2 regions of the Allobranchiibius huperziae genome follow, and region 1 is predicted to be linked to the other one. Evidence: predicted binding sites of a transcription regulator. Region 1 holds the regulator's gene; the other holds the start of a gene.
What was found. Region 1 encodes LexA, which represses DNA repair genes until DNA is damaged. Its sites were predicted from a motif close to TCGAACANNTGTTCGA; they were not measured.
Positions count from the first base shown of each region.

Region 2: a site for LexA is predicted at 5,479-5,494, ahead of HNR15_RS09170 (HNH endonuclease signature motif containing protein). Genes of this name have one in related genera too.

Region 1 covers NZ_JACCFW010000001.1:2,292,345-2,299,915, forward strand. The annotation lists gene HNR15_RS10780 (vitamin B12-dependent ribonucleotide reductase) at 1-1,575, opposite strand, end outside; gene nrdR (transcriptional regulator NrdR) at 1,700-2,209, opposite strand; gene HNR15_RS10790 (hypothetical protein) at 2,552-2,992, opposite strand; gene lexA (transcriptional repressor LexA) at 3,299-4,027, shown strand; gene HNR15_RS10800 (NAD-dependent protein deacetylase) at 4,061-4,951, opposite strand; gene HNR15_RS10805 (LysR family transcriptional regulator) at 5,079-6,008, shown strand; gene HNR15_RS10810 (ComEC/Rec2 family competence protein) at 6,027-7,571, opposite strand, start outside.
Region 2 covers NZ_JACCFW010000001.1:1,933,466-1,941,036, forward strand. The annotation lists gene HNR15_RS09150 (response regulator) at 1-434, opposite strand, end outside; gene HNR15_RS09155 (sensor histidine kinase) at 422-1,717, opposite strand; gene HNR15_RS09160 (serine hydrolase domain-containing protein) at 1,895-3,220, shown strand; gene HNR15_RS09165 (cation transporter) at 3,340-3,936, opposite strand; gene HNR15_RS09170 (HNH endonuclease signature motif containing protein) at 3,966-5,432, opposite strand; gene HNR15_RS09175 (MFS transporter) at 5,670-7,190, opposite strand; gene HNR15_RS09180 (winged helix-turn-helix transcriptional regulator) at 7,245-7,571, shown strand, end outside.

The DNA of each region.
Region 1 (7,571 bases):
CTGCTTCCAGGCCTTGCTGGCGTAGCGGTGGATCTCACCGTCCATCGAGTCCGGCGGACGCAGCTCGTCGTTGGCGCTGCGGTGCTTGCGCATCACCTTCTGGTGCGCATCCGCGTTGCGGGCGTAGCCCGCGTACGGACCGACGACCTCGGCCAACTCGGCCGAGCGCTTGTACGCCGCGCCGGTCAGCAGGGAGGTGATCGCGCCGGCCAGGCTGCGGCCGCCCTCGGACTCGTAGCCGTGGCCGGTCGCCATCAGCAGCGCGCCGAGGTTGGCGTAGCCGATGCCGAGCTGGCGGTAGTTGCGCGTGGTCTCGCCGATGGCCTCGGTCGGGAAGTCGGCGAAGCAGATCGAGATGTCCATCGCGGTGATGACCAGCTCGACGACCTTCTGGAACGTCGCGGTGTCGAAGGTGTCGTCGTCCCGCAGGAACTTCAACAGGTTGAGCGACGCGAGGTTGCACGAGGAGTTGTCCAGCGACATGTACTCCGAGCACGGGTTGGACGCGGTGATCCGGCCGCTCTCGGGGGTGGTGTGCCAGTCGTTGATCGTGTCGTCGTACTGGATGCCGGGGTCGGCGCACTCCCACGCCGCCTTGTTGAGCTTGGCGAACAGCTCACGGGCGTCGACGGACTCGATGACCTCACCGGTGCCGCGGGCGGTCAGCCCGAACTCCGTGCCGGCCTCGACCGCGCGCATGAACTTGTCGCTCACCCGCACCGAGTTGTTGGCGTTCTGGTACTGCACCGAGGTGATGTCACGGCCGCCGAGGTCCATGTCGAAGCCGGCGTCGCGCAGCGCGCGGATCTTGTCCTCCTCGCGCGCCTTGGTCTCGATGAACTCCTCGATGTCGGGGTGGTCCACGTCGAGCACGACCATCTTGGCCGCACGGCGGGTGGCCCCACCGGACTTGATGGTGCCCGCGGACGCGTCGGCGCCGCGCATGAAGGAGACCGGACCGCTAGCGGTGCCGCCGCTGGACAGCAACTCCTTGGAGGAGCGGATCCGCGAGAGGTTGAGGCCGGCGCCCGAACCGCCCTTGAAGATGAACCCCTCCTCCTTGTACCAGTTGAGGATCGAGTCCATCGAGTCGTCGACCGACAGGATGAAGCACGCCGAGACCTGCTGCGGGCTCTTGGTGCCCACGTTGAACCACACCGGGGAGTTGAAGCTGAACACCTGGTGCAGCAGCGCCCAGGTCAGTTCGTGCTCGAAGATCTCCGCGTCCTCGTCGCTCGCGAAGTAGCCGTTGTCGCGCCCGCCCTTGACGTAGGTCAGGACGACACGGTCGATCAGCTGCTTGAGGCTGGTCTCACGCACCGCGGTGCCGAGCGCCCCGCGGAAGTACTTGGTCGTCACGATGGTGGAGGCGTTGAGAGACCAGAAGTCCGGGAAAAGGACACCGCGCTGCTCGAAGATCGTCGCGCCGGTCTTCCAGTTCTGCTGCACGACGTCGCGCTGCTCCCAGGTCACCTCGTCGTACGGGTGGACGCCGGGCGTGGTGAAGATGCGCTCGATGTGCACCCCACGGTCTGCGCGGGCGGCGTCGGCGCGGGCGCCGGTGGTCTCGGTCATGCTGTTCCTCCGTGTGACGTGGTGAGCTGGGCTGCTGATGCGGGTGGTGCTGGTGATGCTGTGGGGCCTTGCGGTACGCGCACGGGTTACTGCTGCAGCACCCGGCGCACGGGATAACCGGGTATCAGTGATCCTCCCCGGCACCACTGACAACGGGATCGTCGGCGGCGTACGAGGGGCCGAGCACCTGACGCTCGGCGCGAAGCAGCGCGATCGCCGCCTCGAAGTCGCCCAGGTCGTCGAAGGCCTGGTAGACAGAGGCGAATCGCAGGTAGGCGACCTCGTCGAGGGCACGCAACGGGCCGAGGATCGCCAGACCGACGTCATGGGCGTCGATCTCGGCCAGTCCCTGCATCCGGATGGACTCCTCCACCTGCTGGGACAGCAGCGCCAGGTCGTCCTCGGAGACCGGGCGGCCCTGGCACGCCTTGCGCACCCCGACGAGCACCTTCTGGCGGCTGAACGGCTCGCTGGCTCCGGACCGCTTGACGACGGTCAGGCTCGTGGTCTCCATAGTGGAGAAGCGCTTGCCGCAGCTGGGGCACTGGCGGCGCCGTTTGATGCAGGTGCCGTCCTCGCTCGAGCGGGAGTCGACGACGCGACTGTCCTCGTGCCGGCAGAACGGGCAGTGCATGCGTGTCTCCCTCACCCTCGACGATCGGCTCACACCGATCACTCGCCGTCCACGCCGTAGCCCCGCCGAACGAGCCGCCCACCTGTGGGTAACTCGTGGACAACCGGGGGATATCCGCGCTGTGCCTTGGGATAACCCGGGTCGACCTGGGGACTACATGTGGACAACTTACATCGATGTAACTACTAGATGTAGGGATCGTATTCCGGTGGAGGGGGTGATGCAACCTTTAGAGACTGCCCGGTTTCCGCGGGGTCGTTCGTGCTGGTCAGAGGGCCGCCGAGGGCGACACGGAGGCGGTGTCGGCCCTGCTACGGGGCGCCAGAAGGCGCGCGGCCGGACTCAGCGAGGCAGGCGCAGTTGCTCGCCGGCGAACACCTGCAGGGTGTTCAGTCGATTGGCGGCCTGCACCCGCTGCACCGCATTGCCGATCGGCAGCTGGGGGTAGGCGTGGTGGGCGACCGAGGACAGGGTCTGGCCCGACTGGACGACCACGGTGTCGTAGCGCTGCGCGGACCCGCCGCCGCCCACTGCGGCACGGGCTCCCGCCACTCCCCCGACGAGACATAGCAGGAGTGCGCACAGCGTGATCAGCAGGCGACCGCGACGAGTGATGTGCATCGTCGGCGCAGGTGCGTCCACGAGCGCGGGCAGATCAGGGACCGCGCGCAGGTGGCCGCGACGGATGGACGCGGGCGCCGTACGTCGCGATGCGCCGGGACGACCCGGCCGGGCAGGGGTGGCGGGAGTGACCCAGCTGGGAACAGCGGTGACGGCACTCATGAGATCCTCCGATAACTCGTCGATCGTACGTGTGTGCGATCGATCATCTGTCTGATGTCTAGCACGCGCGTTCGAGAAAATCCAGACACGCCCCGAACAGATGTTTGGAAAGTGTGTCCGACTCTCGTAATCTCGTGCTCACCTGCAGAACTGAAACACCGACCACCGACAGCCCCTGCTCAGCAGTTGTGAATCCGCGGAACGACGCCGAATACGGCGACTCATCGGTCCCGGGGACGCAGCCGTTCGGACACCTGGGGCGGGCGGTGGCAGCACGATCCACTCGGAGAGGGACGGACGAAGACCATGGCCAAGGTGCACCAGATGCCCGAGCGCGACGACGACGGTTTGACCACCCGACAGCGGCGCGTGCTGGAGGTCATCCGCAACTCCGTGGACCGGCGCGGTTACCCGCCGAGCCTGCGCGAGATCGGCGAGGCCGTCGGCCTGACCAGCCCCAGCTCCGTCGCTCACCAGCTGTCGATGCTCGAGCGCAAGGGCTACCTGCGCCGCGACCCCAACCGGCCGCGCGCCATCGAGGTCATCTCACCGGACCAGGACAAGGACCAGCGCGGCTACCGGGGCGGGTCCAGCGTCACCAACGCGCCGGACGGTGACCTGAGCGTCGAGGACGAGACCGGCATCGGCGACCGACGACCCAGTGCGTCGTACGTCCCGGTCGTCGGACGGATCGCCGCGGGCGGTCCGATCCTGGCCGACGAGGTCGTCGAGGACGTCTTCCCGCTGCCCAAGCAGATCGTCGGCGAGGGCGACCTCTTCCTGCTGAAGGTCGTCGGCGACTCGATGATCGACGCCGCGATCTGCGACGGCGACTGGGTCGTGGTGCGTCAGCAACCGACCGCGACCAACGGCGACATCGTCGCGGCGATGCTCGACAACGAGGCGACCGTCAAGACCTTCAAGCGCACCGGGGGCAAGGTCTGGCTGATGCCGCACAACACGGCGTACGACCCGATCGACGGCGACGACGCCGTGGTGCTGGGCAAGGTCACGGCGGTGCTGCGCAGGGTCTGAGCGACCGCGGTCGCCCGGCGCTCCTCAGGCGCGTTAGACGCCCGGTGCACCCACGGCCGGCGCTCCCAGTCGGTCCGCCAGCGCCGTCAGGGTGCTGCCCAGCGGCGCCTCAATCTTCAGGTCGGTCTCGCCGTCCCCGCGGGTCCATCCGTCGTTGATCACGATCACGGGCACGCCGATGCGGGCGGCCCGGCGCACGAACCGGTAACCGGACATCACCGCGAGCGACGACCCCAGGACGAGCAGCGCCGACGCCTCTTCGACGAGGCCGAAGCATTGCTCCACCAACGGTTTCGGCACCGATTCGCCGAACATCACGACGTCCGGTTTCAGCAGGTCCGAACCGCACACAGGGCAGTCGGCCGTGACGAACGCGCGCACGATCGCCTCGGGCAGCGCGACGTCACCGTCGGGTCGGACCGCGCCTCCGATCGCGCGGTCGAATCCGGGGTTGGCGTCGCGCAACCAGTCGTCCATGTCATCGCGGCGATGCGTGCTCGAGCAGGCCATGCAGACCACCCGCTCCAGGTTGCCGTGCAGCTCGAGCACCTCGCTCGCACCGGCCGCCTGATGCAGCCCATCGACGTTCTGGGTGATGACGCTCGTCAGGGTGCCGGCGGCGAGAAGCCTGGCGACCGCGCGGTGGCCGTCATTCGGTCGGGCAGCCGCAAAGCGTGGCCAACCGACGTAGGAACGTGCCCAATACCGCTGCCGCGCTTCATGACTGGCGCGTAGCTCGGTCACCGTCATCGGCTGCACCCGACGTACGCCGCGGGCGTCGCGGTAACTCGGCAGACCCGATTCGGTGGACAGGCCGGCTCCGGTCAGGGCGACCAGCCCGCCATCCGCCAGGTAGCTCGCCAGTCCGTCCCATTGATCCGGGCGCACTCCCTCGGGCACCGGGGAGACCGCAGACTCGAGCACGTCATCAGTGTCGCACCGGCCCCGTGGCCCCGTGGGTGCGCGGGTGGCCACTGCGATGCATGGCTGGTGCAGAACGAAAGCACGAAGATGGGTTCCGATGGATAACCTTCCATTATATGATTGGCGGATGATCGACGCTGCGGGCCTGCGGGTCATCCGGGCCATCGCCGACGAGGGCAGCTTCACCGCTGCGGCCACCTCTTTGGGCTACTCCCAGCCCGCCATCTCCCAGATGGTGCGCCGTCTGGAGGACCGGATCGGCACCGTCCTGGTCGAGCGCCTGGGCCGCAGCGTGCGGCTGACCGAAGCCGGCGCGGTGCTGGCCCGTCACGCGGGCCCCGTGCTCAGCGCCCTCGAGGCCGCCGAATCAGAGGTCGCCGCGATCGCCGGGTTGCGCGCCGGCCGCGTCCGCCTGATGGCCTTCCCCTCCTCCTCCTCGACACTCGTCCCGCACGCGCTCGCGATGGTGCGAAAGGCCTACCCCGACGTCGAGGTGACCTTCACCGAGGCCGAGCCCCCCGAGTCGCTGGCCGCACTGCGGGCCGGCGAGTGCGACATCGCCGTCGCGTTCGCATACGACGGTGCGCCGCTGGCCCGCGGCGAGGACGACATCGAGGCGTTCCAGTCCCGCAAGCTGCTCGACGACGAGGTGCGCCTGGTGGTGCCGTCGGACCACCCGCTCGCCGGCGCCGCGTCGGTGCGGATGACCGACATGGTCGACGAGCAGTGGATCGCGGGATGCCCACGATGCCGCGGACACCTGCTCTCCCTGGCCGAGCGCGCCGGATTCAGCCCGTCGGTCTCGTTCGAGACCGAGGACTACGTAGCGGTGCTGGGTTTCGTCGCCGCGGGCCTGGGGGTCGCCCTCGTGCCCGACCTGATCCTGCACTCGGCGCACAACGACGGCGTGACGATCCTGCCGATCAAGCCGACCCCCCGTCGGACCGTCTACGCCGTCACCACCCCGGACCTCACGCGCGTGCCCGCCGTCGCCGCGACCCTGGAGGCGCTGTGCGCGGCGTCCACCTCGGTGCGGTCGGCGACACCGGTCGCCTGAGACTCCCCCACCTGCCCGTCAGGGCCTGTCGACGGTGACCCGCCCGTCGCGCACAGCCACGACCACGTCCCCTCCGCGGTCGGTGCGGTAGGTCGCTCCGGGCAGGCTCTTCAACAACGACAACGTCGAGGGCGTCGGCAGTCCGTAGTCGTTGTGAGCACCGACGCTGATGATCGAGATCGGTGCGTGCACGAAGCGCACCAGGTCGGCGGACTGGTTGGCCGAGCCGTGGTGGGCCACCTTGAGCACGTCAAAGGGCGGCCCCGTCGGCTGATGACTCAGCTCGCCGTACACGGCAGCGCCCGCCTCACGCTCGATGTCACCGGTCAGAAGGATCCGCAGGCCGTGGGTGCGCACGTCGAGGGTGATGCTCGCGTTGTTCTGGATCGAGCCGGCGTCGATCTCGCGGCTCGGCCACAGCACGACGGCGTGCACCCCGGGCCAGTTCACGGTGTCTCCCGTGACCAGGGTGCGCACCGGAATGTGGCTCGCGGCGGCAAGCCGGTGCACCAGCGGGGCGTTGCTGGCCGCCTCCCGGGTACCGGGCGCGCTCGTCGCGACCACCGGCGTCACGAAGATCTCCCCGACGGATCGCCCCCGCAGGGCACCGGTCAGACCGCCGACGTGGTCGAGGTGGAAGTGAGTGAGCACGATCGCGTCGATACGGGTGACGCCGGCGCGATGCAGGCAGGCGTCGATGTGCTGCGGGTCGGGCCCGGTGTCGACGACGACGCCGTGCCCCGGAGTCGTGGCGAGCACCCCGCCGTCGCCCTGCCCGACATCGCAGGAGATCCACACCCACCCCTGCGGCGGCCAGCCGAGATGCGGCAGCGGCCACGCCGCGGCCGTCAACGCCAGCGCGCAGCCGGCGGCCAGCGCCGGATGGGTACGGGCACGCCCCCACAACCCGACGCCGCCCCAGATCGCGAGCACGGTGAGCGCGCCGAGCAGGAGCGCACCGCCCAGCCCGCTCGGCCACGGCAGGACCCCGCCCGGCACCCGGGCGCCGACGTGGGCCACCCAGGCGATGCCCCAGGCCGGGACGGCCGCGCACCACGCCGGAACTGCGGCGACCGCCGGACCGAGCGGGCTCGCCAGCACGGTCACGACGCCGGCGAGGGTGGCCGGCTCGACGAAGACCGCAGCGAGCAGATTGGCGGGCACCCCGACCAGACTCACCGACGACTGCAGCAGCACGATCACGGGGGCGCACGCCGCTTGCGCTGCCAGCGGGATCGCGATCGCGTCGGCGACCGGTCGCAACCTGAGGGGCAACCGCGCCGCCATCGCGTCACTCCACGGCCGGGCGAAGAGCAGAAGACCCAGGGTGGCCAGGGCAGAGAGGGCGAACCCGTACGAGCGGGCCAGCCACGGATCCCAGGCCAGGAGTACGACGATCGCCGCCGCCAGCGCGGACGAACCGACCCGGCGGCGTGACATCGACACCCCGAGCAGACCGACCACGCCCATCACCGCGGCCCGTAGCACGCTCGGCTCGGGTCGGCACAGCAGGACGAACCAGCCGAGGACGAGCAACGCGAGCGGCGTACGCCACCGGCGCGG
Region 2 (7,571 bases), 360 kb from region 1:
TCCGGCCGCGTCGTGGTGAGCAGTTGCGCCACCACCTCGGGGTCGATGGCCGTGCCTCCCTCCGCGACCCGGTGAAGGGCGTCGAGGAAGCTCTCCACTCGCCCGACGCGTTCCTTCAGCAGATAGCCCAGTCCTGCCGCACCCGCGACCATCAGATCGGTGGCGAAGGCCTGCTCCACATAGGCCGACAGCACCAGGACACCGAGACCGGGCTGGCGCCGTCGGGCCTCGACCGCGGCGACGATGCCCTCGTCGGTGTGGGTGGGCGGCATCCGCACGTCGACCAGCGCGACGTCCGGGCGGTGGATCTCGACGGCGTCGAGGAACGACGGTGCGTCCTGCGCCGTGGCGACGACGTCCAGCGACTCCGCGCGCAAGAGGGCCGCCAGTCCTTCGCGCAGCAACGAGTCGTCCTCGGCGATCACGATCCGCACGGCAGATCCACCTCCAGTCGGGTCGGCCCGCCGCGCGGGCTCCGGATACTCATGGTGCCGTCCAATGCTTCGGCGCGGCGCCGGATACCCAGCAGACCGGACCCGTTCCGATCGCTGGCGCCACCGGAACCGTCATCCTGGATAGCAACATGTAGATGCTCACTGTCACTTCGCACTGTGACGACGATCGTTTTCGCTCCGCTGTGCCGTGCGGCGTTCGTGAGGGCCTCGGCCACCGCGAAGTACGCCGTCGCCTCGGTCGCCGCAGCGCACCGGGCGCGAAGGTCGACCTCCAGACGACACGGGATCGGGCTGGCTGCGGCGAGACCGTCGAGCGCTCCGCCCAGACCGCGGTCGGTCAGCACCGGCGGGAGGATGGCGCGCGCGACCGATCTCAGCTCGGCCAACGCGGCCTCGGTCGCGGTCTGCGCCCGGTCGACGGCCTCGAGTGCCGTCGCCGGGTCGCGCAGGACGGCCTGCCGGACACCGCCGAGCAGCACGTTGACGGCGACCAGCCGGTTCTGGGCGCCGTCGTGCAGCGCGCGCTCGATGCGGCGCAGCTCGATGGCGTGCGCATCGAGCGCTGCCGCGCGGGTCGCGGTGAGCTCGGCGATGCGCAGGGACATGTCGCCCTCGTCCGGTGGCGGAAGCAGCAGCCGACCGGCGACGGCCTGCAGCCACGTGAGGGCCGGAGTGACCAGCAGCACGGCCGCGACGAGCGCGACACCCAGTGCGGTCACCGCCCACGCGTGGGACGGATCGTCCAGCGCCCAGTGCACCGCGGCGTCCTGTCGCGGGATCGACTGTCCTGCCATCAGATTGCGCCAGAGTGGGAAGCCGAGTGCGCCGACGGCCGCGAGAGGCAGCATCAGTCCGATGATGCCGAGCGCCACGTCTACCGTGCCGTGCACGACGAGCCAGGCCAGCTCGCGCCGGGCGGTGGGATCGACCAGGTGGTCTCGCGGAGCCGGCACAGGCGCGGCGGGCGACTCGATCGCGTCGCCCCACCGGGTGAGACGGACGCGCTCGCGATCCGCCAGCGGCCGCACGGCGCGCAGGCAGGTCGGCAGCACCAGGAATCCGATCCCCACCACGCAGAGGATCCAACTGGCGGCCAGTAACGCAAGCAGCACCATCCCCAGCAGGGCGCTGCCCAGTCCGCCCGTCAGCTGCCGGAACGAGGTCGGCGCGAGCCGGAGCGGATTCGTCGAGCTCCGGCGGAGCGCTTGCCCGCCGGGTGCTTCTGCACCCGGTGTGCTGCCGAGGCCGTCCGCTGCGTCCAACGTCCTCACCCTCCGTGACGTGCGGGGCGGCGCCTCGCAGAGCCTCATCGTTCCAGGAGTGCGCGCCGGAAGCAGTACAGCCTGCTGCACCATCCAGACACCCGTACGCGGGATCGCGCCCGGTGCGCGGTCTGCGGAAACGTCGTGGCCATCGACCGATTCGACCAAGGAGCGATCATGACCGACGACCACGACCCGACCACGCCCCACGACCCTGCCACGGAGGACACCCGTCGCACGCCCCGTTGGATGCGCAGCCGGAAGACCGCTGTCGCTGGAATCACCGCCGTCGTACTGGCGGGAGGTTGGGCGGTGTCGAGCACACCCGGAGCTCAGGCCGCATACGAACAGGCCGATGCCGTCAACCATCAGCTGGACCGGACGAGCGCGAACCTGGACCGGTTGACCGCCGACCACCACGCAGGAGGTGCTCCCAGGAACACCGCACCGAAGGACGCGGCGTTCCAGCGCTCGCTGAACGCACTGGTCACGAAGGACGGGATTCCGGGTGTCGAGGCGTTCGTGCGGCAGTCCGACGGGAAGGTGCGCAGCTACACGGCCGGTGTGGGCAACCTGAACACCCGGACGCCCGTCCCCGCGGACGGCGAGGTGCGGATCGCGTCCAACACCAAGACCTTCACGGCGACGGCCGTCCTGCAGTTGGTCGGAGAGGGTCGGATCGGCCTGGACAAGCCGATCGAGACCTACCTGCCGGGCCTCGTACGCGGGAAGGGAATCGACGGGCGCCACATCACCGTGCGCAACCTGCTGCAGCAGACCTCGGGCCTGCCCGACTACGACACCCTCGTGGCGTCCAAGGGCCTGCTCGCGGTGCAGCACACCTATTTCGAACCGCGCCAGGCGCTGGACGCGGCACTCACCGCTCCAGCGGAGTTCAAGCCGGGGACCAGCTGGGCCTACAGCAACACGAACTACGTGCTGGCCGGACTGATCGTGCAACGGGTGACCGGTCGTCCGATCGGGGAGGTCATCACCCAGCGGGTCATCGACCGCCTCGGGCTGCGCCACACGTACTGGCCGAACACGGGGGTGCAGACCATCCGTGGACGGCACGCGCAGGCGTACTTCAGGGCCAAGCCGGGTGCGAACCCGGTCAACGTGACCGAGTTGGATCCGTCCCTCGGGTGGGCCGCGGGGCAGCTGATCTCCACGCCGAGTGACCTGTCCACGTTCAATCGCGCGCTGCTCGACGGCAAGCTGCTCGCGCCCGCACAGCAGCAGCAATTGCTGACCACCGTCGCCGCGCCCGGCTTCGAACCGGAGAAGGGCTGGTCCTACGGGCTCGGCTTCGCCAAGCGCACGCTGTCGTGCGGGGTGCAGGCATGGGGCCACGGTGGCGACATCACCGGGTTCGAGACCCGCAACCTGACCACTCGGGACGGGCGCAGCGTCGTGATCGCGACGACCGCGCTGCCGACCAAGATCGAGGGACTGGTGCACGTGAACGCGGCGGTGCAGCAGGGCATCTGCGATATGGCCTGATCCGGGCTCCTGTCACCGATGGCAGCGTGGGCGACGTCTTCTCGTCGTCCGCGCTGCCGACGCGCGACCGCCTGGCTGATCCGGACGTTGATGGTGCTCGCACCAGATCCGACCGCCTCCTAGTCACCGCCGAAGATCTCGCGGACTTCTTTGAGTGCGTAGTAGACCAGGACGTATCCGGCCACCGGATCCGCCCACCACCACCCCGCCAAGAGATTGAGCAGCAACCCGAGAAGCACGGCGGCCGCAAGCAGGCCGTCGATGAACGTGACGCGACCCTCGGTCGCCAACACAGGGTTGTCCAGAGCAGCGCCGGTGCGGGCCTTGCCCGCTGCGAGGACGAACATGACCGCCGCGGTCACGGCCGTCCACACGATGCCCAGCGGTGAGTGGCGTGGGTGATACCCGATGGCCAGCACCCAGGTGGACTGCACCAAGAGGTAGAGCGCCAGTGCGCCGAACGCACCGCCGATGAGGCGCAGCGCGAAACGCCGACGCTTTTCGCCGCTGCCGGCCAGTTCCCAGATCACGACGGTCGATGCGCCGATCTCGATGACCGAGTCCAGTCCGAAACCCGCCAGAGCCACCGATCTCGCGGCGACCGCCGCAGCCGCGAGCACCACGATGCCGACGACGTTCCAGGCCAGCGTCACGTACTCCAGCCGGAAGCCTCGACGTAGGAGCACCGCCCGCGCGGAGGCATCGACAGCAGTCACAGCCGAAGTATCGCCGCCGAAGGTTGAGGTCAGCTTCCGGGCGGCACCGGTGGGTCCGTGCTTCGTTCGGTGCCGACACATCCGCCGGGCCGGGTGGGCATCAGTCCGGGGGTGAGGTCCCAGGTGACACCGGTCGTGGTGACCTGAGCGGTGAGCAGGTCGCGGTGCACGATGGTGTGGTGGCGGGCGCACAGCAGCGCTGCGTTGGTCAGTGTTGTCTCGCCGCCGGCCCACCAGGGCCGCACATGATGTGCATCGCACCAGTCCGGTGGGCGGTCGCAGCCGGGGAAGGTGCAGTGCTGGTCTCGGTGAATGATCGCGGTGCGTAAGCCCCCGGTGAACAGGCGTTTGGCGCAGCCGACGTCCAACGGTTCCGACTCGGTGCCGAGGACTGCGGGGATGAGGTCGGCGTCGCAGGCCAGCCTGCGCAGGGTGCCCGCGTCGAGATAGTCCCCGTCGGTGGTGCGTCCAATCCCCGGAAGGTACGTCGGGGCGAATCCGTCTTCGCCCGAGCCGTGTTGGCCGAGCCGACCCGCGTCCCAGAGCCCCTCGTACAGGGTGTTGTAGTCCATCGTGACCAGGATCTTCGCGGTGCCGCCGAACTCCCCGACCGGCCGCGGGCTGGTGCCGTCGAGGACGCCGGCGGAGGTCTCGACGAGTCGCACCAGCGCATCCGCTCGCCGCTTGGCCGGGGTGCGGGTGTCCCGCCCGGGCGCACTGGTCCCGGTTTGCGGCAGCGGCCCGACGTTCGGTGCGTCGCACGGGTCGTCGGTGCTGGTGGCGCAGGGCTGTGGTGCAGGCGCGGACAGGGCGCGCAGGGCGTGTTTGACCACCGCGGCGTGGCCACCGGACAGTTCGGCGACGAACCGGGTCAACCCACTGGGTAGGTCAGCCCAGAACACCGACTCGCATTCCTGCTGGCGCTCCTCATCCCGCACCAACCGCTGCGGGGCGTACTCCCCCAAGATCCGGGTGGTCAACTCCCGCAAGGCGCGCGGCCCATGCTCCGACAGCGACAGGTACCGGCCCAGCAGCTCATCGCGGTCGGCGCTGGGTAGTTGCGGCAAGACGTGCGGCACCTCACGAAAGGCCGCCGCGGCGACCGGCACACTCGCCGACCCGGTCGCGAGGGCCTCGGCCACGACTCGGTTGCGCGGATCGGCGCAGTCCACCCCGACCGCCCCGACACGGCGCACCACCACCGGGTCCACGCCGGCAGCCTGCCGGGCCACCCACGCCGGAGCACCCGTGGCGGTGGAATTCGCCACGGTGCCCCGGCTCAGGGCGTCGGTCGTGGCCAGCGCGGCGACGTTCTCCGCCCGGGTGGTGATCCGCAGCATGCCCCCGACCACGTCACCCAGTGCCGCTTCGTCCAGCTGCCACAGGGCGCCCGGCCACTCGTCCAGGCCGTTGGTGAATTCGTTCAACAGGGCCACCAACCGGGCGCCGGTGCCCGGCGCTGCGGGCCGATGGGTGTCGGTCGTCGACTGCGCCATGGCCCCTCCTGCGCTGGCGATGGCACCCCTTGCCATCTACTGTGAATCATACGCCTGTTCGATGTATCGCGCAAGAGCAAAGATGACGAATACGACTGCAGATGATGATGATTCGAGCAATAGTTGTCCACATCCCCCTCGCGTGGCGTGGACGTTCTCGGGGTTATCCACACTGTGCTGCAAGCACCTCGACCCGCGATCCATGACCTCATCGCATCCGACCATTGAGGAGGTGCGTCAGCCCTCTTCAGCCCGTCCAGCGGGTGTGGAACGTCTCGGCGACCGGCACGCCATCGGGTGTCGCCAGCGTGCCGTGCTCGAGGGCGATGCCGCCGACGTTCTCCGCGAGGGCGTGATGCCGACGGAGACGACGGCCCCGGCCACCCCTATTCCTGCGATGGTCAGCCAGGCCAGACGGAACACGTGGTGTGCCTGTGTCAGGCCGACGGGGGTGCCGAGGATCGCGACCAGGATGGAGACACCGAGCACGGTGCCGATCTGTCGGTTCATGTTGATCACCGCACTGCCGGTGGCTGTGCGTTGCGGGGCCAGGTCCGACGTGCCGGAGGACAGGATCGTCGGCAGTGCGAAGCCGACGCCGCCACCGATCAGGAGTTGCCCCGGCAGCATCTGCGTCACCCACTGCGGATGCACTCCCACGGAGAACGCGATGAAGACGTATCCGGCGGCGAGCATCAGACAACCGAGCGCGGCGATCAGGCCGGCTGGGACGCCGCGCCGGGCCAGTCGGTTCGAGATCAGGGCGGTCACCTGGACCGTGGCCGGTCCGGGCGCGATCGCGAGACCGGATCGCACCGGGCCGTAGCCCCACACCTGCTGGAACCACAGGATGGTCGACAGCAGACCTGCGCCGAACGCGATGCTGAAGACCAGTGAGGCGATGTTGGACCAGGCGAAGGTGCGCACGGCCAGCATCGCCGGCTCGATCACCGGCACGGGGTGCCGGGTGGTGCGGTACGCGAAGAAGGCGATTCCGACTACGGCGACGACGAACCCGGCCACGTCGCGCGCGTCCGACCAGCCCCAGTCCGGCCCCTTGACGACGCTGAGCGCGAGGGCACCGATCGCGATGGCGAGGACACCGGCGCCCAGCAGGTCCGGTGTTCGTTCGACGGTGGCGTCGCGGGAGTCCGGGACCCAACGGATCGCGCTGATGACCGCGACGATCGCGATCGGCACGTTGACGACGAACACCCACTGCCACGCGGCCTGGACCAGCAGGCCCCCGACGACCGGACCGATGGCCGCAGCCAGTGCGCCCGTCGCCGCCCAGATGCGTACGGCGCGCGCCCTCCGGTCCGGCTCGGTGGCGCGTAGAAGCAGCGACAGGCTGGTCGGCGTAAGGGCCGCGGCACCGGCCGCCTGCAGGACGCGGAAGGTGACCAACCACCACAGTCCGGGGCTGAGGGCACAGGCAGCGCTCGCCAGTGCGAAGAGGGCGAGCCCGGCGAGGAAGCCCTCCTTACGGCCGTACCGGTCGGCGAGTCGACCGAGCGGCACCAGCAGTGCCGCGTACGCGATGGCGTAGCCGTTCAGGATCCAGCTGAGATCCGACAGCGACGCGCCGTGGAAGTCACGCCCGATCGAATCGAAGGCGACGTTGACGATGAACAGGTCGAGACTGGCCATGAACGCCGCCGCCGAGAGCACCAGGAGGACCCGACCTTGCCGATCCTTGGGAGCCTGCTCGTCGTTCGGCGACGTGGACCGCTTGTGGTTTCGGGTTGCAGGCGACACGTCGTGAGCCTGGCACCTAACTATGCAAATCACAAGCCAGGCTAGGATGGAGACATGGCTTTCGCCCTTTCCGGCGTCATGAGGCGCCGCAGCCGCACCTCACCGGGTGACCGCTGCCCCATCGACCGCACGATGCAGGTCGTGGGTACGCGGTCCGCGATCCTGTTGATGCGCGAGGCGCTCTTCGGGACGTTCAAGTTCGACGATTTCGTCGGCCGTACCGGGCTGACCGAAGCGGTCGTCGCCTCCCGCCTCCGTGCTCTCGTGATCGCCGGCCTCCTGGCGCGCGAGCCGTACCAGGAACCGGGCCAGCGCACCCGGCACGGTTACACGCTCACCGACAGCGGGCGCGATCTCATGCCCGCCGTCCTCTCCCTCGGG